Regions from separate parts of the Paracoccus stylophorae genome, predicted to be linked through region 1. Evidence: riboswitches for the same ligand, from Rfam matches in the RefSeq annotation. Region 1 holds a riboswitch; the other holds the start of a gene.
The links. A riboswitch is a leader RNA that binds a small molecule or an ion and turns the genes downstream of it on or off. The one in region 1 is predicted to bind thiamine pyrophosphate.
Positions count from the first base shown of each region.

Region 1 (12,105 bases):
GCCCGCCAGCATCACCTTTTCCTCGAACACCTCGCGGGTGCCGTGCTTGGTGCCCGGAACGAAGGCCAGGATCGGCTGGTCGGGCAGATCGGGGTTCACCTGCGCCCAGTCTGTGGCGGTGTTCTCCACGATCCGGCCATCCTTCACCACCCTGGCCGCCAGCGCGTTGAACCAGTCGGCCGGGGTATAGGCGAAATCCGGGCCAGAGACGGCGTTGGCAAAGACGATCCCGTCAAAGCCGATGCGCACCTCGACGATGCGGGTCACGCCCTGCGCCTTGCAGGCCTGTTTCTCGCTGTCCTTGATCGGGCGGCTGGCATTGGCGATGTCGATGCTGTTTTCGCCCACTCCGTCGCAGAACCGTTTCAGCCCGGCGGACGAGCCGCCCGATTCCACCACCGGCGTGGGAAAATCGGTGTTCTCGCCGAACGCCTCGGCGACGATGGTGGCATAGGGCAGCACGGTGGACGATCCGGCGATCTGGATCTGGTCGCGCGCGGCGGCGGCGCTGGCCGACAGGGCAATGATGGCAACAGCCGGGGCGGCAAGGGTGACGCGGGTCATGGAATTCCTCTTGGTAGGTCGGTCCCCGCAACGGGGGCTGACCGTGACCTAGACAGGACACATGACGGCGATGCGACACTTGCGTGACGTTTTCGTGACAGGGGACGGCAACGCGCCCTTCGCCGCACCGTTACCCGATGGTGCCGCGCGTCCCGCCGGTCTGGGCGCGATCCATCAGCAGGTGATCCAGCACCACGCAGGCGGCCATCGCCTCGGCCACCGGGACGGCGCGGATGCCCACGCAGGGATCGTGGCGGCCCTTGGTGATCAATTCGATCTCCCTGCCCTGCCGGTCGATGGTGCGGCGCGGCGTGGTGATCGAACTGGTCGGCTTGACCGCAAAGCGGACCAGGATGGGCTGGCCGGTGCTGATTCCGCCCAGGATGCCCCCCGCATGGTTGGACAGGAATCGCGGCCCGTCCGGACCCATGCGGATCTCGTCGGCGTTGTCGGTGCCGGTCAGCGCGGCGGCCCCCATCCCCTCGCCGATCTCGACCCCCTTCACGGCGTTGATCGACATCATCGCGGCGGCCAGATCGGTGTCCAGCTTGGCATAGACCGGCGCGCCAAGGCCGGGCGGACACCCCTCGATCAGCACCTCGATCGCGGCGCCGACGCTGTCCTGCGCCTTGCGGATGCCGTCCAGATAATCGGCCCATGCCCCGACCGCCGTCGCGTCGGGCAGAAAGAACGGATTGTCGGGAATCGCGGCCGCATCGAAGGCCGTCCGGTCCAGATGCATCCCGCCCATCTGCACCATATAGCCGGTGATGCGCAGACCCGGCACCAGATGCGCCAGCACCGCCTGCGCCACGCCGCCCGCCGCGACCCGCGCGGCGGTTTCGCGGGCCGAGGATCGCCCGCCGCCGCGCGGGTCGCGCAGCCCGTATTTCAGGTGATAGGTGATGTCGGCATGGCCGGGGCGGAACGCCTGCGCGATCTCTCCGTAATCCTTGCTGCGCTGGTCGGTGTTCTCGATCATCAGCTGGATCGGCGTGCCGGTCGTGCGCCCCTCGAACACGCCCGACAGGATGCGGACGCGGTCGGGTTCGCGGCGCTGCGTGGTGTGCTTGCTGGTGCCGGGGCGGCGCCGGTCCAGAAAGGTCTGGATGAACCCTTCCTCCAGTGCGACCCCCGGCGGCACGCCGTCGACGGTCGCGCCAAGCGCGGGGCCGTGGCTTTCGCCCCAGGTGGTGAAGCGGAATTCGCGACCGAATGTGTTGACGCTCATGGCTGTTCTCCGCTGAGGGCTTTCAGTTCATAGATCAGGTCCAGCGCCTGCCGCGGGGACAGCGTGTCGGGATGCACGTCCTTCATCCGCGCGTCCAGCCTGCCCGACGCTGCGGACCGGGCGGGCGCGGGCGGCGCGGCACGGAACAGCGGCAGATCGTCGATCAGCGCGGCGGGACGCGCCGCCCCCTCGCGTTCGCCCGATTCCAGCGCGTCCAGCACCTCGCGCGCGCGGTCCACGACCGATGCGGGCAAGCCTGCCAGCCGCGCCACCTGCACGCCATAGGACCGGTCGGCCGCGCCCTTGCGCACCTCGTGCAGGAAGATCACGTCGCCTTCCCATTCGCGCACCGCGACGGTGGCGTTTTCCACCCCGTCCAGCCGCGCGGTCAGCGCCGTCATCTCGTGGTAATGGGTCGCAAACAGCGCCCGGCAGCGGTTGACCGCGTGCAGATGTTCCATCACCGCCCAGGCGATGGACAGCCCGTCCCAGGTCGCCGTGCCGCGTCCGATCTCGTCCAGGATGACCAGCGCATGATCGTCGGCCTGATTGAGGATCGCGGCGGTCTCGACCATCTCGACCATGAAGGTCGACCGCCCCCGCGCCAGATCGTCGGCGGCACCCACCCGGCTGAACAACTGGCTGACCATGCCGATATGGGCGCGCCGCGCGGGCACGAAGGCGCCGGCCTGCGCCAGCACGGCGATCAGCGCGTTCTGGCGCAGAAAGGTCGATTTGCCGGCCATGTTCGGCCCGGTCAGCAACCAGATCGCCGGCGTGTCGCCCGCGGTCAGGTCGCAATCATTGGCGACGAAGCTTTCAGCCTTGCGCTTCAGCGCGCGTTCCACCGCCGGGTGCCGCCCGCCCTCGACCTGAAAGGCGCGGCTGTCATCGACGCGCGGCCGGGTCCAGCCCTCGCCCGTGGCGATGTCGGCAAAGGCCGCAGCCAGGTCGATCTCTGCCAGCGCGCGCGCCGCCTGCCCGATGGCGGCGGCCCGGTCCAGCACCGCGGCGCGCAGCCGGGCAAAGATGTCGCGCTCGATCTCCAGCGCGCGGTCGCGGGCGTTCAGGATGCGGGTTTCCAGTTCGGACAGTTCGACCGTGGTAAAGCGGATCTGATTGGCGGTGGTCTGGCGGTGGATGAAGATATCCGACATCGCCCGCATCCGGTCGGCATGAATCGCCGTCGTCTCGATGAAATAGCCCAGCACGTTGTTGTGCCGGATCTTCAGGCTTTGCACGCCCGCCTTGGCGGCATATTCGGCCTGCATCCCGGCGATCACGCCCCGCCCCTCGTCGCGCAGGCGGCGGGTGCGGTCCAGATCGTCGTCGTACTCGGGCGCGACGAAACCGCCGTCGCGGGCCAGCAGGGGCGGCTCGGCCACCAGCGCGTCGTCCAGCAGCCGGATCAAGCCGTCATGGCCGGTCAGATCGCGCGCCGCATCGGCCAGCACCTGCGCCGCATCTTCGGGCAGGCGGTCCGCGATGGCCGCCCCCTGCGTCAGCCCGGCCCGGATCGCGGCCAGATCGCGCGGCCCGCCCCGATCCAGCGCCAGCCGCGACAGCGCACGATCTATGTCGGGCACCCGGCCCAGGGCCTCGCGCTGATCGGCGGCAAGGCGCGGATCGTCCACCAGCATCGCGACCGCGTCCTGCCGCGCGCGGATCAGCGACAGATCGCGGCCCGGCGCGCTGATGCGGCGTTCCAGCAGCCGCGCGCCCGCCGCCGTCACCGTCCGGTCGATGGCCGACAGCAGCGACCCGTCGCGCCCGCCCGACAGCGATTGCGTCAGTTCCAGGTTGCGGCGCGTGGCGGCGTCGATCTGCATCGCCGCACCGCTGCGTTCGCGCACCGGCGGGCGCAGCAGCGGCAACCTGCCCTTCTGCGTCATGTCCAGATAATCGACGATGGCGCCCATCGCGGACAACTCGGCCCGGCTGAAACTGCCGAACCCGTCCAGCGTCTCGACCCCGTAAAGCGCGCAAAGCCGCCGCGCCCCGCCGGCGCTGTCGAACGCACCGGCCACCAGATCGGTCAGCGCGGCACCCGCGTCGGCGGCCAGATCGTCCAGCCCCGCGCCCTGGGCTGCCAGCAACTCGCGCGGGGCCAGCCGGGCCAGTTCCGGCGCCAGACGCGGCAGCGGGCAGTCCATCACCTGAAACGCGCCGGTCGAGATGTCGACCCAGGCCAGCGCCGATTCCTCGCGCACGGTCGCGAAAGCGGCCAAAAAATTGTGCCGCCGCGCCTCCAGCAGCGATTCCTCGGTCAGCGTGCCGGGCGTCACCAGCCGCACCACATCGCGCGCCACAACCGATTTGCTGCCACGTTTCTTCGCCTCGGCCGGGTCCTCCATCTGTTCGGCGATGGCCACGCGAAACCCCTTGCGGATCAGCGTCAGCAGATAGGATTCGGCGGCATGGACCGGCACCCCGCACATCGGGATCGGCTGCCCCTCATGCGTGCCGCGCCGGGTCAGCGCGATGTCCAGCGCGCTTGCCGCGGCCACGGCGTCGTCAAAGAACATCTCGTAGAAATCGCCCATGCGATAGAACAGCAGCGCGCCGGGATTGGCCTCCCGGATCGCCAGATACTGCGCCATCATCGGTGTGGGCTGATCGCTCATCCGCCTGCCTGCCTGTCTCTGCCAGCGGTTCTATCCGCTTGCGCCCGGCGGTGGAACCTCTACATTCGAACCCACCTCGGGGGGCCTTCATGGCTGAGACGCATCGTGCGGACCCGTTGAACCTGATCCGGTTGAACCCGGCGGAGGGAAGGTGACGCTGTCCTTTCTTTCGCAACCCTGGCAAAAGGAGGCACAGCGATGAGACTTGCCGTTCTGTCATTCGCCCTGCTGGCCGCGGCCCCCGCCGCCGCGCAGGACAGGCCCGTCCTGACCGTCTATGCCGGCGACTATATCGCCAGCGAATGGGGCCCCGGCCCCAGGATCGAAGAGGGGTTCGAGGCGTTCTGCGACTGCGACCTGCAATTCGTCACCGGCGACATCCTGCCCCGCATCCTGATGGAGGGCGAGCGGACCCGCGCCGACATCGTCTTCGGCCTGAACACCGACGTGACCGCGCGCGCCCGCGACTCGGGCCTGTTCGCCCCGCACGGCCAGGACACGTCCGATCTGTCGCTGCCGATCGACTGGACCGACGACATCTTCCTGCCCTATAACTGGGGCGAGACGGCGTTCGTCTATGACGAGACGCGGCTGGAAAACCCGCCCGCCAGCTTCGACGAGTTGCTGGATGCCCCCGACGATCTGAAGCTCGTGATCCAGGACCCGCGCGCCTCGATCTCGGGGCTGGCGCTGCTGCTGTGGGTCAAGGCGGTCTATGGCGATCAGGCCCCGCAGGCGTGGGAAAAGCTGGCGCCGAAGGTGCTGACCGTCACCAAGGGCTGGTCGGAATCCTATGGCATGTTCACCGATGGCGAGGCGGACATGGTGCTGTCCTACACCACCTCGCCCGCCTATCACATCGCCGCCGAAGACGACCTGACGAAGAAGGCCGCGATCTTTCCCGAAGGCCATTACTTCATGGCCGAACTGGCCGCGCAGGTGAAGGGCAGCGACCAGCCCGAACTGGCGCAGCAATTCATGGACTGGATCCTGACGCCCGATTTCCAGAAGACCATCCCTCTGGCCAACTGGTCGATGCCGGCCAAACTGCCGCGCGACGACTGGCCGCAGGTGATGCGCGATCTGCCGCGCCCCGACAAGACCCTGTTCTATGACGAGACCGAGGCCGAGGCGCTGCGTCAACCCGCGCTGGACGAATGGCTGCACGCCTTCACGCGCTGAGATCGGGGTTGGCCGGGCCGGCGGTCGCCGCCGGTCTGGCCGCGCTGATCCTTAGCACGCTGGCCGCCGTCGCATGGCAGGCGCAGGGCCTGTCGGGGCTGGGACCGTGGGACTGGCGCGCGGTGCGATTCACCATCTGGCAGGCGGCGCTGTCGGGGCTGCTGTCGGCGGTGCTGGCGATCCCGGTGGCGCGGGCGCTGGCGCGGCGGCGCTTTGTCGGGCGCGCGGCGCTGGTGACGCTGCTGGGCGCGCCCTTCATCCTGCCGGTGATCGTGGCGGTGATGGGGCTGATCGCGGTGTTCGGCCGCAACGGCGCCATCAACGATGCGCTGCGCGCCGCCGGCCTGCCGGAATTCATCATCTATGGCTGGCAGGGGGTGATCCTGGCGCATGTGTTCTTCAACCTGCCGCTGTCGGTCCGGCTGATCCTGCAAGGCTGGCAGGCGATCCCGGCGGAACGGTTCCGTCTGGCCGAAAGCCTGGGCTTTGGGCCGCGCGACGTGGCGCGGCATCTGGAACGCCCGATGCTGCGCGCGGTGCTGCCGGGCGTCTGGCTGGCGGTGTTTCTGGTCTGCCTGACCTCGTTCGCTGTGGCGCTGACGCTGGGCGGGGGGCCGTCGGCCACGACGGTGGAACTGGCGATCTATCAGGCGTTCCGGTTCGATTTCGACCTAGGCCGCGCCGCGACGCTGGGGCTGGTGCAGATCGGGCTGTGTGTGGCCGCAATGGTGCTGGCGCGCTGGATCAGCATTCCCGCCGCCTTCGGGGCCGGGCTTGATGCCGACCACCGCCCGCGCGCGCCGGGCGGCTGGCGCATCGGCACCGACATTCTGGCCATCGGGCTGGCGGCGCTGTTCCTGCTGTGGCCCATCCTCGCCGTGACCGCGCAGGGTCTGCCGCGCCTGCCGTCGCTGCCGCCCGATGTCTGGCGCGCGACGCTGCGGTCGGTGATCATGGCGCTGATCTCGGCGGGGCTGGCGCTGGCGATGTGCCTGACGCTGGCGCTGTCCATCGCGCGCGGGCGCGCGGGCTGGATCGAGGCGGCAGGGATGCTGCCCATCGTCGCCTCGCCGCTGGTTCTGGGAACGGGGCTGTTCATCCTGCTGCGCGGCTGGTTTTCGCCCGATGCGCTGGCGCTGCCGGTGACGGTGGCGATCAACGCCATCATGGCCCTGCCCTTCGGGCTGCGCGCGCTGATCCCGGCGGCGCAAAGCCTGGGCGACGATTACGGGCGGCTGGCCGATTCGCTGGATCTGCGCGGACTGGCGCGGCTGCGGCTGCTGATCCTGCCCCGGCTGGCGCGACCCCTGGGCTTTGCCGGCGGGCTGGCGGCGGCGCTGGCGATGGGCGATCTGGGCGTGATCACGCTGTTTGCCACCAACAGCCCGACCCTGCCGCTGAAACTGTATCAGCTGATGGAATCCTATCGCATGGCCGACGCCTCGGCCTGCGCGGTGCTGCTGATGGCGATCAGCTTCGCGCTGTTCTGGCTGTTCGACCGAGGAGGCCGCCTTGCTTGAGTTCCGCGACACCGCCGTCACCCGCGGCGATTTCACCCTGCGCGCCGATCTGCGGGTCGGGCGCGGCCGGCGCGTCGCCGTCATCGGCGCCTCGGGGTCGGGCAAATCGACGCTGCTGGCGCTGGTCGGCGGCTTTCTTCGGCCCGATACCGGCCGGGTGCTGTGGGACGGGCAGGACATCACCGACCTGCCGCCGGGCCGGCGGCCGGTCTCGGTGCTGTTTCAGGACCAGAACCTGTTTCCGCATCTGACGGTGGGCCAGAATGTCGGGCTGGGGCTGCGCCCCGATCTGCGGCTCAGCGATGCGCAGCGGTCCCGCGTCGCACAGGCGCTTGAGGATGTGGGCCTGACCGGCATGGACACGCGCCGCCCCGCCACCCTGTCGGGCGGTCAGCAAAGCCGGGTGGCGCTGGCGCGGGTGCTGCTGCGCGCGCGTCCGCTGCTGCTGCTGGACGAACCTTTCGCCGCACTTGGCCCGGCCCTGAAATCCGAGATGCTGGATCTGCTGGCGCGCATCGTCGCCGACACCGACGCGACCGTGCTGATGGTCACCCACGACCCCCACGACGCGCGCGCCTTCGCGCCCAAGACGATCCTGATCGAGGACGGGCGCGCCCATCCGCCGGTGCCCACCGGCCCGCTGCTGGACGATCCGCCGCCGGGGCTGCGCGCCTATCTGGGCTGATCGCGCCCCCGCCGGCAGGTCCCACGCGGCCAGCGCCCTGGCGGCATACATGAACAGCATTCCGCCGCATCTGCGGCAAGCCGCGCGTTATCTCGCACGGCGGCGCATGTTCTCAAGATGCTGTTCGATCGCATCCTCGATATCGTGGTAATAGCTTAGCCGGCCATCCTCCAGCACCGCGCCCGCCTGACATGTCTTGCGCAGCATTCCCATCGAATGCGACACGACGATGGCGCCCGATTTCGCCATCCGTTCGTTGAAGACCCGGTTCGACTTGGACTTGAACGCCGCATCGCCCACCGCCGACACCTCGTCCACCAGATAGGTGTCGAACGGCACCGCCATCGACACGCCAAACGCCAGCCGCGCCTTCATCCCCGACGAATAGGTGCGGATCGGCAGCTGGAAATGATCGCCCAGTTCGGCGAAATCCTTGACGAAGGCCACCATCTCGTCGGTGTCGATGCCATAGACCCGCGCCAGAAAGCGGCAATTCTGTTCGCCCGACAATTCGCGGTGGAACGACCCGGCGAATCCGACCGGCCAGCTGATCGTGCCGTCCGACAAAATCTCGCCCGAGGTCGGCAGCATCTCGCCCGAGATCATCTTCAGCAGCGACGATTTCCCCGCCCCGTTGCGCCCCAGCAACGCGACCGACACCCCGGTCGGAAAGACCGCCGTGATGTCGCGGGCAACGGTCTTGCGTCGCCCCTCCAGCACATAGGTCTTGGTCAGATTCTGCAGCCTGATCAACGCCGGTCCCTGAGGCTGTAGAAGATCAGAACGCCGATGATCCACAGAATCAGCAGGAAGCCCGACATGATCAGCAACAGCTTGCCGCGTTCGGGATATTTCGATTCCTGCGCCAGCGTCGGCTTGACATAGGCCGCAAGATAGCGCGACTGCCGCGACGCCTCGGCCCGCGCGGTGTCATAGGTCGCCAGCGCCGCGGTATAGCTGCGTTCGGCGAATTCACGATCGACCGTCAGCGATTCGAACTGCCCCACCACCTCTGACAGCGCCTCGCCGGTGGCGGTTTCCGACCCGAATTTCTGCCGCTCCTCGTCGATCTGGTCGCGGATGATGCCGATGCGCAGCTCGGCCTGCTCGATCCGCGGATCGCCGGGCTGGGCGTTGGCGCGCAGCAGCCCAAGCTGGACCAGCGCCTCGGCCAGCTGCTGTTGCAGCGACGTGACCACGCCCACCTGCCCCTGCACGTCGGCGGACGGATCGACCAGCTGATGCCGGTTGCGGAACGCCATCATGTCCTGCCGCGCCGCCTTCAGCCGGGCCAGCGCCTCGGCCAGATCGTCGCGCGCATATCGCAGCGCATCCTCGCGCGCGATATCGTTCAGCTCGTTGATCATCCGCGTGCTTTCGTCGAAGATCGCCTGGGTGATGGCGCGCGCGTCCTGCGGATCGAAGGCCAGAACGCGCAGATCGATCATGCCGTCGTCGTAATAGATGCGGACCTTGCGTTCCCACTCGCTCAGCAGGTCTTCCAGCGATTCGTTGCCGGTATAGCCGAAGATCGGATCGCCCGGCGCCTTCGACCAGATCCGGCGCAGGTCAAGCCGCTCGTCCACACGCTCGACCAGGTCGTGGCTCTGGATGAACTTGTAAAGAATGTCGGTATCGGTGCTGGAATTGCTGGTCATGCCCACCAGCGAGGTCAGGCCGCCCAGCAATTCGCTGGTGCCGGCCCCGGTCTCGCTGCGCACCGAGAATCCCAGATAGGATGCGTATTGATCGACGGCGCGCGCCCACAGATACCATCCCGACGCCGCGACCGGCGCCACGACGACCAGCAGAAAGCTGAGCATCAGGGCGACATGCCGGCGGCGCAGCCTGGCCTTGCCGGCGGTCGGGCGCACCGGCGGCTGGGGCGCGTTGCGGCGCGGCTTGGGCCGGCCGCCCTTGCCCTTGCCCGGACCTTTGCCCGGTCCCTTGGCCGCACCCTTGCCCGGCCCGGCACCGCCCGCAGGAAGGGCCGCGTCGCCTTCGGGCGTCGCCTCGGCCGGTTGCGCGCGCGCCGCCTGGCCGGCCTCGCCGGTCCCGGCGTCCTTGCGATCTGCGGACGCCGCCCGACCCTCGCCGCCCGCAGGCTGCGCCGCCGCCTCCGCCGCCTCCGGCTGGATCAGCGCCGGGCGGCGCGGTCCCTGCACGGCGGCCGGTTCGTCCTGATCCGGGGCCAGGGGTTTCGAGACGTTCTTCTGGGCGGTCATGCGCGCGGATACCCGAGGTGAGAGTTGATCTTCTGGCGCTTGTCATACATAAGCGCGGCGGATGGTGCCAGCACCGATCCCTGACAAGATCGTGGTTCCCCGCATCCACGCCGGACAGACGACATGACCGATTCTCCCCATCCCCCGATGAACCCCGCGCTGCGCCCGGTGCACAAGCAGCGCAGCTTTGCCAGCCTGCGCGCCATCTCGGCGCTGGTGCTGCGCGAGATGGCGACGACCAACGGCCGCTCGGCCAACGGATTTCTGTGGGCCATCGCCGAACCCGTGGGCGGCATCATCCTTCTGACCGCGATCTTCTCGCTGGGGTTCCGGTCGCCCTCGGTCGGCACCAATTTCGCGATCTTCTATGCCACCGGGCTGGTGCCGTTCCTGTTCTATCTCAGCATTTCGGGCAAGACGGCCGCCGCGATCCAGTATTCCAAGCCGCTTCTGGCCTATCCGGCCGTCACCTTCATGGATGCGTTCCTGGCGCGCGCGTTCTTCAATCTGGTGACGCAGGTGATGGTCGCCTATCTGATCTTCACCGTCATCTATTTCACGCAGGAAACGCGCACCGATCCGCAGATCCTGGGCATCGTGCTGTCGCTGGCGATGGCGTTGGTCTTTGCGCTGGGGGTGGGGGCGATGAACTGCTTTCTGTTCACCGCCTTCCCGTGGTGGCAATTCGCGTGGGCGATCCTGAACCGGCCGCTGTTTCTGGTCTCGTGCATCTTCTTCATCTATGACGACGTGCCGCAGCCGTTCCAGTATTATTTGTGGTTCAACCCGCTGGTCCATGTGATCGGGCAGATGCGCAAATCCTTCTATCCGTCCTATGCCGGCGATTATGTCAGCCCGGCCTATGTGTTCGGGGTGGGATTCGTGCTGCTGGGCATCGGTCTGGCGTTTCTGACGCGCTATCACCGCGATCTGCTGAACAGCTGACGCCCGCCCGGGCCGCGCGCGCCCTCAGAACAGCCGTTTCTTGACCCGGTCCCAGATCGAATAGCCGTAAAGGCTCAGCCGCGCGGCGCGGCGCGAGACGGGGCCGGTCCGCCGCTCGATCTCGAACGCCTGGATCCGGCGCCGGATCGCCAGCGTGTCGTCGGCGCGCACGCAATAGGATGTCAGATACCAATACAGGAATTTCCGCCGCCATGCCGGGTCGGGCGGGGCCGGTGCGGCGACGGCTGCGGCAAGATCGCGCGCGCTGCGCACCTGCTGCACCGCCAGCCCGAAATCCGAACCGGCAAAGGCGATGACCGGCCGGCCGAACAGCAGCGCCTCGAACATGGCGCCCGAATTTGCGCCCACGACCAGTTCCGCATCCCGGATCAGATCGTGGATTGACGCGGTCGAGACGATCACATCGGGATCGCCGCGCAGCCTTTCCACCAGTTCCGCGATCCGGGGGCTGTGGCAGCGCGGATGCCGCTTGATCACGGTTTTCAGCCCGCGCTGGCGCGCCCCCGCGATGATCGTCTCCAGCGCCTGCGGCACGTCCAGCCACTGGGCCTGCGCGACCGAATCGTTCTGCATCTGCAACGGCACGAAGACATGGCGTTCGCCCAGCCCGCAGGGCTGCGACGGCGGCTGCGGGTATTTCGACTGGTTCGTGCGGCGCAGATCGGCGGCCAGCGCGTCCAGGAATGCCTGCGCCGCCGCGTCGTCCTGCCGGGCGATCTCGTCGCGGAAGCGGTCGGGAAACCGGCCCAGTTCGGAAAAGCAGGCATAGCCCATCCGGTCCATCGTGTAATAGGGCGGGACATAGGCTTCCTTGCAGCGCAGGACATTGCCCGCCTCGCCATGCGAATGAAAGCTGATGACAAGACTGCCGCAGGGGGCGCGGCGCGGCGCCCGGTCGGCCCCGCGCGGCAGCCAGATCGGATCGACCAGAACCCGCATCTCGGCCAGCGCGGCCAGCAGGCTGGCATAGAACTGCCGGTGCCGCGGCCCGTCATCGGGGTTGCGGAACCAGGCTTCGGGCACCTCAAGCGCGACGATCCGGCGTTTATGTCCGCCGGACAACCCCGGCTGCGCCGGGTGCGAGTGCTTGCGCGTCAGCTTCGTTCTC
Region 1 is NZ_CP067134.1:311,128-323,232, reverse strand. It holds gene JHW45_RS01555 (substrate-binding domain-containing protein) at 1-564, opposite strand, end outside; gene aroC (chorismate synthase) at 695-1,795, opposite strand; gene mutS (DNA mismatch repair protein MutS) at 1,792-4,419, opposite strand; TPP riboswitch at 4,487-4,585, shown strand; gene JHW45_RS01540 (thiamine ABC transporter substrate-binding protein) at 4,618-5,601, shown strand; gene JHW45_RS01535 (thiamine/thiamine pyrophosphate ABC transporter permease ThiP) at 5,577-7,121, shown strand; gene JHW45_RS01530 (thiamine ABC transporter ATP-binding protein) at 7,114-7,806, shown strand; gene JHW45_RS01525 (ABC transporter ATP-binding protein) at 7,894-8,559, opposite strand; gene JHW45_RS01520 (KpsE/RkpR family capsule polysaccharide export protein) at 8,556-10,031, opposite strand; gene JHW45_RS01515 (ABC transporter permease) at 10,155-10,976, shown strand; gene JHW45_RS01510 (capsular polysaccharide export protein, LipB/KpsS family) at 11,001-12,059, opposite strand; gene JHW45_RS01505 (glycosyltransferase) at 12,092-12,105, opposite strand, start outside.

Region 2 (12,105 bases), 760 kb from region 1:
GGACTGAGGCCATGCGTCCGGGTCCCGATCGTCTTTGGCAATATGGCGACCCGGTCGCACTGTGAAGAAGGTGCTTTCACCATGAGGGGAGACGTCATGACCGATCTGCCAGAGGGCAAGCTGTTCGTTGCCGGCGAATGGGAGCAGGGCGGCGGGGCCGAGATCGCCTCGATCTTTCCGGCGGACGGGTCTGTCAACCGCGTGCTGAACGGCGCATCGGAAAGCGACGGTCTGCGGGCCATCGAACGCGCGAAACAGGCGCAGGCCGACCCGGCATGGCTGAACCTGCGCCCGCATGAACGCGCGCGGTTCCTGTATCGCATCGCCGACGGGATCGAGGCGAATATCGACCGCATCTCGCAGATCCAGACCCGCGATACCGGCAAGACGCTGCGGGAAACCAGTGCACTGGCCGCCTCGGCGGCGGGCACGTTCCGGTATTTCGGCGCCGTGGTCGAGACGCTGGACGAGACGCTGACCACGCAACGCGGCGACGCGCTGACGGCGTCGGTCCATGAACCGCTGGGCGTCGTGGCCGCGATCACGCCGTGGAACTCGCCCATCGCCTCGGACGCGCAGAAGGTCGCGCCCGCGCTTGCCGCCGGGAACGCCGTGCTGCTCAAGCCCGCCTCGTGGTCGCCGCTGGTCAGTCTGGAACTGGCGCGCATCATCGAGGAGTCTGGCCTGCCCAAGGGGCTGTTCTCGGTCCTGCCCGGCGCGGGGCGCGAGATCGGCAACCTGCTGGTCGAACATCCCGACATCGCCAAGGTCAGCTTCACCGGTGGCACCTCGACCGGCCGCACGCTGGCGCGCAAGGCGGCGGAAAAGCTGATGCCCATCTCGCTGGAGCTTGGCGGCAAATCCCCGACCGTCGTCTTTGCCGACGCCGATCTGGATCAGGCGGTGGCGGGGGTGCTGTATGGGGTGTTTTCCTCGACCGGGCAAAGCTGCATCGCGGGTGCGCGGCTGTTCGTGCAGCGCGCGATCCATGACGAGTTCGTGTCGCGCCTTGTCTCTGCCGCCGAGCGGCTGCGCGTGGGGCACCCCTTCGATGCCGCGACGCAGGTCGCGCCGATGATCCATGTCGACCATCGCGACGCCGTGGCCGGTCACGTCAGATCGGCCCTGTCCGAAGGCGCGGAACTGCTGACCGGCGGCAACGCGCCCGCGGGCGAGGATTACGACCGCGGCGCCTATTACCTGCCGACGATCCTGGCCGGCGTCGACAACACCGCCCGCATCTGCCGCGAGGAGGTCTTCGGCCCGGTGCTGGTCGTGCTGCCCTTCGAGGACGAGGCCGACGTGATCGCGCAGGGCAACGACAACGATTACGGTCTGGCCTGCGGCATCTGGACCCGCGATTTCCCCAAGGCATGGCGCGTCGGCCGGGCAATCCGCACCGGCACCGTCTGGATCAACACCTACAAGCAGTTTTCCATCTCGACGCCGTTCGGGGGCGAGAAGGACAGCGGCATGGGCCGCGAAAAGGGCCGCGACGGCGTCCGCGCCTATATGGCGCAGAAGTCGATCTACACCGACCTGACCGGCCGCCCGCTGGCCTGGGCCGGGGGGGCTGCGTGATGCCTGCCCCGGTCGCCATGGTCGGCACCGGCCCGTCGGGCTGCTGCCGGGCGCAGGCACTGCTGAAGGCGCGGCCCGATCTGCGCGTCGGTCTGATCGACCGCCTGCCGGTGCCGCAAGATCGCCGACTGCCGGCGAATTTCCCTGACGCGGGACATTCCGGCGGCATCTGGTGCGACCGGACCCGGTCTGCCGCCGACACCGACTTTACCGGAATCCAGATCCACGGACGGCTCTGGCTTCGCGGCGCGCAGGTTCAGGGTGCGCGCCTTAACGCCGACAGGTTTCCCCTGTCCCATGGCTATGCATATACATGACAGGAGTATCAAGATGAGCCTTGAAATCGGTATCTGCGGCGGCGGCGTCGGCGGGTTGACGGCAGCCATTGCCCTTGCGCGTCAGGGGCATGAGGTCACCGTGAACGAACAGGCCCGCGCGTTCGCCCGCATCGGGGCGGATGTCAACCTGACGCCCAACGCCGTGCGTGCGCTGGACCGGCTGGGGGTGGGCGAGACGCTGCGCGAGACGGCGGCGCGGCCGGCCTTCCGGATCAGCCGGACCTGGGACACCGGCGAGGAAACCTCTCGCCTGCCGATGGGCGACACCGCCGAGGAACGCTATGGCTCGCCGCAACTGACCATCCACCGGGGCGATCTGCTGCAGGCGCTTGAGGCGCAGGTGCCGGAATCGTCCATCAAGCTGGGGCGCAAGGCCGAGACGATTTCCGGCGGCACCGTCACCTTTGCCGATGGCAGCACCGAAACCTATGACGTGGTGATCGGCGCGGACGGCATCCATTCGGCGGTGCGGACGGCGATCTTCGGGCCGGACAGCCCGCGCTTCACCGGCCTCGTATCCTATCGGGCGGTGGTGCCGCGCAGCTCGGTCGAGGCGGAAAACCTTGACAGCTTTACCAAATGGTGGGGGCCGCAGCCCGATGTGCAGGTGGTCGTCTTCCCGCTGACCCGCGGCGAAGAGATCTTCATCTTCGCGACCACCCCGCAGGACGACTGGCGCGAGGAAAGCTGGACCATGCCCGGCGATGTCGAGGAACTGCGCGAGGTCTATAGCGACTTTCACCCCGATGTGCGCGCGCTGCTGGCTGCCTGCGAGACGGTGACCAAATCGGCGCTGTATGTGCGCGATCCGATGCCGCGCTGGTCGTCGGACCACGCCACGCTGCTGGGCGATGCGGCGCATCCGATGGTGCCGTTCATGGCGCAGGGCGCCTGCATGGCGATCGAGGACGCCGTCGTTCTGTCGCGTGCGCTTGAGGGGGTTAGCCCCGCTGATGTGCCCGCCGCGCTGCGCCGGTATGAGGACACGCGGCGCGAGCGCACCGCCAGGATTCAGGCGGGTTCGCTGGCCAATGACTGGATGAAGGGTCAGGGCAACGCCGACTGGGTCTATGGCTATGACGCGTGGAACGTGCCGCTGGCGGAATCCACGGAATCGGCCTGATCGCGAGGAAGGGCATCGTCATGGCACCGCAACGACGCACGATCCTGACCGCCGCGCTTGGACTGGCGGGCGGGGCGCTGCTGGCTGGCGGGGCGGCGCGCGCGCAACCCGCCCCTGCCGGTCCGGCGGAGCCGGTTCGGGTTCCCGCCACCGGCACGCATCTGCTGCTGCTGGGCACGATGGCCGGGCCGGTCCTCGATCCGCGCCGGATGATGGCCAGCCAGGCGGTGATCGTCGATGGCGCGGTCTATCTGGTCGATTGCGGCTATGGCACGATCCTGCGGATGGTCGAGGCGGGGCTGCGGCCGGCGGATGTGAAAGCGATCTTCGTCACGCATCACCACTCAGACCACAACGCCGACTATGCCAATCTGGTGCATCTGGCGTGGATCCAGGGGATCGGGGACCGCATCGTCAGCGTCGGCCCGCCGCCCTTCCGAGCGATCCATGATGCCGCCTTGGCGTTCCACCACGAGGATATCCGCATCCGCATCGAAGGCACCGGCCGCAAACCCATCGACGGTTATCTCGACGTGCGCGAGGTGACCGAGGCGGGTCCGGTCTATGAGGACGACAAGGTCCGCGTGACCGCCGCCCTCGCGGCGCATCCGCCGTTTTCGACGGCCCTGGGGTTCAGGTTCGAGACGCCGGACCGCACCATCGTCTTTTCCGGCGACACCGCTGCCAGCGACGACATCGCCACCCTTGCCGAGGGGGCGGACGTGCTGGTGCACGAGGCGATGTATGTCCCCGGCATCGACGCGATGCTGGCCAAACGCCCCTATGTGCCGCCGAAGCTGCGCGATTTCCTGGTGGACGGCCACACCACGGCCGAGGATGCCGGCCGCATCGCGGCGCAGGCAGGGGTAGGCACGCTGGTCCTGACCCATCTGCTGCCCGGCGATCAGCCAGAGGTGACGGACGAGGTCTGGGCGGCAGAGGCGGCCAAGCAGTTCGATGGCCGGATCGTCGTCGGCCACGACCTGTTGCTGCTGTGACGCCTGATCCGGCGGTCAGGCGGATCGGGGGTCTGAGGCGGGCGGCAGGCTTTGCGCCGGCCGCAGCGATCGGCTACCAAGCGCCGGACTGACGATGTTGGAAAGCAAGACCGTGCCCGACGATGCTGCCATTTACGGTGTTCCGCCTGTTGCGCGTGCATTTGCGCTTTTGCGCCATATCGCGGCCGGGAACCGCTGCCGGAACATCAGCAGCGTGGCGAAGGCGACCGGCATCAACCGCACGACCCTGATCCGTCTGCTGGCCACGCTGGAGCAAGAGGGAATGATCGAGGCGATTGCGGACGAAGGCGGCTACAGGCTGGGCACCGGTCTGGTCACGCTGGCGCAGAATGCCTTGCACGACCGCAGCATTGCCCAAGTGGCCCCGCGCTTTCTGGCCGACCTTGTCGCGGAGCTGAAGCTGTCGGCGCATCTGGGTATTCTGGAGGGGCGCGAGATCGTCTATCTTGCGCGTTGCACGCCGAATTCGCATCTGGTCAGCAACGTCAAGGAAGGCACGCGGCTGCCTGCGCATGCGACGACCATCGGGCGCATCCTGCTGGCCGATCTGCCGCGCGACGAGCTGGCGGCGCGATATGAGGGCGTGCGGATGGACGCCTACAGCGACAAGACCCGCACGTCGCTGCCCGATCTGGAACTGCAGTTGGCCCAGGATCGGGCGCTTGGCATTGCCTGGAGTGCGGCGAATTTCGAGCCCGAGATCGGCTCGGCCGCGGTTCTGGTGCGCGACAACATGGGTCAGGCGGCGGGTGCGATCAACGTCACCGGGCATGTCAGCGCCTTCACGCCCGGCAGTCCGCGCCTGTCCGAGATCGAGCAGGGGTTGAAGAAAGCCGCCTTGGGCATGTCGCGGGCGCTGGGCTACACGGCATAGGCGCGTGCGGGCCGCGTTCAGGGCGGCGGCTGAAAGTGCGTGACGTCGAATGCACCCGCCGGAACCCGGCAGGTGCGCAAGGCAGGAGTGACGCCGGCGGCTGTCAGGCCGCCTCGAATTTCACCGTTTCGGGCGCCGACGAGCCGACGACATACCAGACCGTCGCCGCCCCCGCCCCGTCATTGCGGAACCAGTGCTTGCGCCCGGCCGGCGTTTTCACCAGATCGCGCGGGCCCAGTTCGGTCTCGACCTGTTCGCCGTTTTCCTCCCACCCGACGACCAGGCTGCCCTCCAGGACAAGAAACGCGTCCTCGACATCGCGCACGAAGGGCTTGACGCCGACGCGCGAGGGGATGCCCAGCATCTCCTTGCGGCAGGTGTCGGTCTCGACCCCGCCGGGGCCGCAATAGATCTTGCGGTTGAAGCCGGCCTGTTCCCAGTGGGTTTTCAGACCCGCATGGCGGACGACGTGTTTCGCCATCAGCTGCTGCAACGGATGGGTGCTTTTGGGGTCGAACACCTGCGTCTTGCCCGGCTCGGCGCCGAAGGAACGTGCCAATTCCGGCGCGTGGCTTTTCGGGTGGTAATGATAGACCGGCGGCAGCGGTTTGCCGACATCGACGGAAATCGACATCATCACCGGCTCGACCCCGTCGACGCGGAAGCCGTGGCCGATCTCGCGGGCGTTCAGGATCATGTCCTTGGGGCCAAGGTTCACCTCGACCACCTCGCCGTCCTTCTCCCACCCCACGATCAGCGCGCCGTCGATGATCAGAAAGCTTTCCTCGATCTCGTGGCTGTGGCAGGCCGCGTATTTCCCCGGCTCTTTATAGATCAGGGACAGGGTGAAATGGTCGGGCTTGAGGGTGCTGGTGTCGCCGACCTTGGGCGAGCCGCCGGCGCCGATATAGCGCATCTGCGCGCGCGACAGTTCGGGGAAGCCGACATTCGACGGAAACGCCTCCCAATCGAATTTCTTGTCGGTAAAGCGGCCCGTATGCGCCGCCAGCTTGTCCGCAAGCGTGCCGATATTCTGATCCTGAACGGTCATCTGGAAGATCCTTCCGGTCTGTGATGGCTGTGTTGGGCTTTTTCATAGCCGAAAGGCGTTTTGCGCACTACCATACGTTTTGCCAGTAAAGCAGGGATGAGGCACATGGAGGAAAAACCGGACCGCTACATGGTGCCCGGACTGGTGCGGGGGCTGAACGTGCTGAAGCTGTTCACGCCCGAAACCCCGGTCCTGCGCCTGTCGGATATTGCCAAGGCGCTTGGCATCTCGCGCTCGGCCGCGTTCCGCACCACCTATACCCTGACCGAGATGGGGTGCCTGCTGCACGATGCGCGCGATCAAAGCTATTCGGTTGGCGCGGGGGTGCTGCGGCTGACCTATGGGTTCGTGGGTGCGCGCGAAATCCCCGAAATCGCCCAGCCCGAGCTTGAGGCCCTGCGCAACCGGACAGGCTGGTCGGTGCATCTGGGTGTTCTGGACGGCACCTCGGTTCTGTATATCGTTCGAGTGCCGGCCTTGCCGGGCGACATGTCGATCGTGCAGGTGGGCCGTCGCCTGCCGGCCAGAAGCACGACCATGGGCCGGGTCCTGCTGTCGGACCTGACCGAGGAACAGCTGATCGGCATGTTCCGGGCAGACTCGTCCTCTGCGGGGCTGGAAAAGGGCCGCACGATGCTGGAACTCCTCGCTCAGGCCAGGGCCGATCGCCAGGCCAGCGCGATCGTTCACGCCGGCGATTTCGAGGCGGGAATCGTCTCGGTCGGCGCGCCGGTTCGCGATCTGTCCGGGCGGGTCGTCGCAGCGATCAATGCGACCAGCCCGAACCGTCCCGATACCGTGAAGGCCGCGCAGGGTCCGGTAAAGGACGATCTGGTGCGGACGGCGCAGCGGATTTCCCGTTTGCTGGGGTTCGACGCCAGTTGAATGAAGATCGTGTTTTACCTGTAAAACGGCAACTCGTTTCTTCACGGCATCTGATTAGGATGCGGGAACCGCAACAGTCATATCAGGGAATCCTTCGGCCAATGAGTGATCTTGTCCCGACCATCGACCGTCGTGCATTTCTGGGCAGCACCGCCGCTGGCGTCGCTGTCCTGCTGGCTGGCGGACCGGCCGCCGCGCAGGGCGCGGCATTCCGCTTTATCACGCCGTTCAGCCTGTCGCTGTCCTTCGCGGCGGTGCTGTATGCCGACGCGGCCGGGTATTACACCGACGAGGGAATCGAGATGCAGATCGAGGCGGCGAACGGTGCCGCCATGGCCGCGCAGATGGTGCTGGCCGATCAGATGGATGTCGGGCGGACAGGCGGGACCAACTATATCGTGTCGCGTGTGGACAATAACGCACCGCTGATTTCGATTGCGACGATTGCGCAGATGTCGCCCTTCTTCATCATTTCGTCCGACGACAATCCGGTCAGCGGCGTTCAGGATCTGCCGGGCCGCACCGTGGGGATGGCGTCGCTTGGCGGGTCGATGGAAGGAACGCTGGATCTGCTGATGATGGCCGGCGGTCTGGACCCGGCCTCGGTCAACAAGGTCAAGGTCGCCGACAGCGCCGCATCTTTCGCGCTGATCGAAGCGGGCCGGGCCGGTGCGTTCATCGGCAACACCTCATCCATGATCAAGGCGAAAGAGGCGCGCCCGAACGTCCACGCCGTGCCGATGGATGACGGGATGCCGGGTCAGGTCTATGTCGCCCGCCCCGAGGATATCGAGGCGAACCCGGACAAATACGTGTCCTTCCTGCGCGCCACGCACAAGGCCGCGCGCGAGATCGCGACCGCCGGGGATCTGGACGCGATCATCGCCAAGATCGCAAGCGTGCACGAGGTGAACGGCATCGACGACCCGGAAACGGCCAAGATCGACCTGGCCACCAACGCCGAGAACTGGATGGCCAAGGGCGGGGACAACCTGCTTCGCAACGTACCCGAAGTCTGGCAGAACGCGGTCGAAAGGCTGCATGAGGCCGGCATGATCGGAACGGCGCCGGATGCCTCGACGCTTTATACCAACGCCCTGCTGGACAAGGCCATCGCGTGATGTCGTCAGAAGCTGCGCTGGCTGCGCCGGAAATTCGGATTTCCGGCTTGACGAAGATATTCGGCGAGGGTTCGGGGGCGGTCACCGCCATCTCGAACGCAAACCTGGAAATGCGCCAGGGCGAGTTCATTTCGCTGCTCGGACCTTCGGGGTGCGGCAAGACGACCCTGCTGCGCATCCTTGCGGGGCTTGAGGTTCCGACACGGGGCGAGGTGGAGGTGCGCGGCCTGCCGATCTGGGTCCGCGGGAAACGCGACCGGACCGCGACCCGGCCCGTTTCGATGATGTTTCAGGAGGCGCGGCTGTTTCCGTGGCTGACGGTGGCGGAGAACGTCGCGCTGCCGCTGCGGATCGCGCGCGTGGGGCAGGCCGACAGAATGGCCCGCGCGCGCAATATTTGCGGGACCGTGGGCCTCAGCGGGTTCGAGGACGCCAGCCCCACCGCGCTTTCGGGCGGCATGCGGCAGCGCGCCTCGCTGGCCCGCGCCCTTGTCACCGATCCGCAGGTGCTGCTGCTGGACGAGCCGTTCGGCGCGCTGGACGCGATGACCCGCGACACGCTGAACCTGGAATTGATGGATGTCTGCGCGCGGGCCAAGGTGACCACGATCCTTGTCACCCACTCGATTGCCGAATCCGCGTTTCTGTCGGATCGGGTTGTCGTTCTGGCACCGCGCCCGGCGCGGATCTTGGACGTCGTGGACATCCCGTTTCCCCGGCCGCGCGACCTGAACCTGCAAAGAACGCCCGAATTTCAGGACCTTGTCGCCAGCTTGCGGACACAAATGACGGAGGGCGCGGAATGAACCGCAAAACCTTGCGCATCGCGCTTCCCATCGCATCGGTGACGCTGTTTCTGGTCGGCTGGTCGCTTTACGTCCGCACCGCCCAGGTTTCGGCCTTCGTCCTGCCCCCGCCCGAGGCGATCGTCGCCGCGCTGTCGACGATGTTGTTCGATCCCGATCTGTGGTCGCACACTTTGGTCACCGTGATCGAGGCGCTGTCGGGTTTCGGCATCGCGGTCGGGCTCGGGTTGACGCTGGGGTTCACGATGGCGCGTGTGCCGCCCGTGGAATGGGCGTTGAAGCCCTTTGTCGTGCTTTTGCAGCTGATCCCGAAAATCGCGCTTGCGCCGCTGTTCATCCTCTGGTTCGGCTTCGGCCTTGAATCGAAGATCGTGATCGCCGCCGCGCTGGCGTTTTTCCCGATATTTTCCAATGCGTTGCAGGCGTTCAAATCGGTCGATCCCGGCGATCGCGATGTCTTTGTCATGCTTCAGGCGAACCCGCTGCAAAGATTCGTCCTGCTGGATTTCCCCAACGCTTTGCCGGTGATCCTGACCGGGGCCGAGGTGGCGGTCGTGCTGGCCATGATCGGCGCCATCGTCGGGGAGTTCATCGGCGGGAATCAGGGCCTGGGCTATCTGGCGGTCGCGCATCTTCAGAACCTGGCCGTGGCCGAACTGTTCGGGGTCATCGTCGTGCTGACATTGGTGGGGCTGGTGTTTTACACCGTCATAGGTCAGTTGAGGGCGCTGCTGACGCCGTGGCACGTGTCCAGCGACAGGAACCGCGCTCCGTAACGTCCGCGCGAATGGCCGACCGGCAACGTCCTCCGCAAGGTCGATCAGGGGGGCCGCATCAGCGGCCCGCCATCCCTGCCACGGCCAAGATCGCGCGCCGCTTGCAGCCCGGCCCGCTGGCTGCTAGATTCTCATCGAATCCGTTGGGGTGCCCCGTCAGGGGCTGAGAGGCGCAGGCCGACCCATCGAACCTGATCCGGGCAATACCGGCGTAGGGAACGGAGATCGAATTGGCGGGCTCGGTATCTTCCGCCTTTTTCTTCCTCCTTCTGGCGTCCGGTGGAGGAAGCGACGATGTCCCACCCGACCGCATTGACCATCGCCGGCTCCGACAGTGGCGGAGGCGCGGGCATTCAGGCCGATCTGAAGACGTTCGCGGCCCTTGGCGTCTATGGCACAAGCGCGATCACGGCGATCACCGCCCAGAATACGCGCGGCGTCTTTGCGGTCGCGCCGGTGGATGCGGCGACGGTCGCCGCGCAAATTGCGGCCGTGCGCGACGACATCCCGCCCGACGCGATCAAGATCGGCATGTTGGGCGCGCCGGACATCGTCGATACGGTGGCCGCTGCGCTGGAAGGCTATGACGGTCCGGTCGTGCTGGACCCGGTGATGGTCGCCAAGTCGGGGGCGGCGCTGTTGTCCCGCGATGCCGAGACGGCCCTGATCGCGCGGCTTCTGCCCCGCGCCGATCTGCTGACCCCGAACCTGCCCGAGGCCGCGCGCCTGCTGGGCTGCGCGCCCGCGCGCGACATGGCCGAGGCGCAGGCGCAGGGCAGGGCGCTGCTGGGACTGGGCGCGCGTGCCGTTCTGATGAAGGGCGGCCATGCCGACGGCCCCGACTGCATCGACATTCTGGTGACGGCCTCCGGCGCCGTCGAGATGGCGCAGCCCCGGCTTGCAACCCGCAACACCCACGGCACCGGCTGCACGCTGTCTTCGGCCATCGCGGCGGAACTGGCGAAGGGTGCCGGTCTTGAGGCGGCGGTCCGCCGGGCGCAGTCCTGGCTGCACGGCGCGATCCGGGCGGCGGATGCGATGGCCATCGGTGCCGGTCACGGCCCGGTCGATCACTTCCACGAGGTCCGGCAGTGAGGGCGGCCACCGTCATCGGCGCCGGCGTGGCCGGGCTTTGCGTGGCCACGGAACTGGTCGCGCGGGGCTGCAAGGTGACGGTGTTCGACCCGTCGCCCCGCCCCGGCCCGCAGTGCTGTTCGTGGTGGGCGGGCGGCATGCTTGCCCCCTTCTGCGAGGGCGAGACGGCGGAAGAACCCGTGGTCCGGCTGGGCCGGCAGGCAGCCGCGTGGTGGCAAGCCCAGGGCGTCGCGGTCGCGCGGCAGGGAACGCTGGTGCTGGCGCTGGGCCGCGACCGGGGTGAAATCGACCGCTTTGCGCGCCGCACCGTCGGGCACGAACCCCTTGACAGTGCCGCAATCGCCCGGCTCGAGCCGCAGCTGGGGGGACGGTTTGACCGCGGCCTTCATTTCCCGGACGAGGCGCATCTGGACCCGCGCGCGGCCCTTGGCCATCTGCGCGACCGGCTGGAGGATGCGGGCGTCGCCTTCGTGGCCGAGAGGGGCCGCGCCGCGGGTCTGACCTTCGATTGTCGCGGGCTGGCCGCGCGCGACGTTCTGCGGGATCTGCGCGGCGTGAAGGGCGAGATGGCGGTGCTGCGCGCGCCCGAGATCCGCCTGGACCGGCCCGTCCGCCTGCTGCATCCACGCATTCCGATCTACGTGGTGCCGCGCGGGGACGGGCTTTTCATGCTGGGTGCGACCCAGATCGAAAGCGACGATCGCAGGCCGCGCGTCCGGTCGGTGCTGGAACTTCTGTCCGCCGCCTATGCGCTTCATCCGGCCTTCGCCGAGGCAGAACTGGTCGAGATCGGCGTCGATGCCCGCCCGGCCTTTCCCGACAACCTGCCCCGCCTGCGCCGGATCGGCGGGACGATCCATGTGAACGGCCTGTTCCGCCACGGTTTCCTGCTGGCCCCGGCGCTGGCGCGGATGGCGGTCGAGGCGGGCTGCGATGGCACTATACCGGAGGTGATGGATGCAGATCATGGTTAACGGCACGGCGACCGAGGTGCAGGGCGAAACGCTTGCATCGGTTCTGGGTGAACTCGGCTATGGCGATGCGAAAATCGCCACGGCGGTCAACGGGGATTTCGTGCCCGCCGCGGCGCGCGACGTGCCCCTGGCCCCCGGCGACCGGGTCGAGATCGTCGCGCCAAGGCAGGGCGGCTGAGATGCGGCTTTACGACACCGACATCGCCTCGCGCCTGATGCTGGGAACGGCGCAATACCCCTCGCCAGCCGTGCTGGCCGAGGCGTTCCGCCGGTCGGGCGCGGGCATCGCGACCGTCTCGGTTCGGCGCGAGGCGGGCGGCGCGCAGGCCGGGGCGGCCTTCTGGGATCTGGTGCGCGATCTGGGCGTGAAGATCCTGCCCAACACCGCCGGCTGCCATTCGGTCCGCGAGGCGGTCACGACAGCGCAGATGGCGCGCGAGCTGTTCGACACCGCCTGGATCA
Region 2 is NZ_CP067134.1:3,187,315-3,199,419, reverse strand. It holds gene JHW45_RS15845 (thiamine pyrophosphate-binding protein) at 1-7, shown strand, start outside; gene JHW45_RS15840 (aldehyde dehydrogenase) at 97-1,581, shown strand; gene JHW45_RS15835 (hypothetical protein) at 1,581-1,898, shown strand; gene JHW45_RS15830 (FAD-dependent monooxygenase) at 1,912-3,042, shown strand; gene JHW45_RS15825 (MBL fold metallo-hydrolase) at 3,063-4,040, shown strand; gene JHW45_RS15820 (IclR family transcriptional regulator) at 4,135-4,935, shown strand; gene JHW45_RS15815 (cupin domain-containing protein) at 5,039-5,986, opposite strand; gene JHW45_RS15810 (IclR family transcriptional regulator) at 6,092-6,871, shown strand; gene JHW45_RS15805 (ABC transporter substrate-binding protein) at 6,973-7,992, shown strand; gene JHW45_RS15800 (ABC transporter ATP-binding protein) at 8,040-8,798, shown strand; gene JHW45_RS15795 (ABC transporter permease) at 8,795-9,574, shown strand; TPP riboswitch at 9,709-9,809, shown strand; gene thiD (bifunctional hydroxymethylpyrimidine kinase/phosphomethylpyrimidine kinase) at 9,869-10,669, shown strand; gene JHW45_RS15785 (FAD-dependent oxidoreductase) at 10,666-11,643, shown strand; gene thiS (sulfur carrier protein ThiS) at 11,627-11,821, shown strand; gene JHW45_RS15775 (thiazole synthase) at 11,823-12,105, shown strand, end outside.
Region 2: it holds a riboswitch for thiamine pyrophosphate, as region 1 does, so the genes downstream of both, thiD (bifunctional hydroxymethylpyrimidine kinase/phosphomethylpyrimidine kinase) here and JHW45_RS01540 (thiamine ABC transporter substrate-binding protein) in region 1, are expected to answer to the same signal.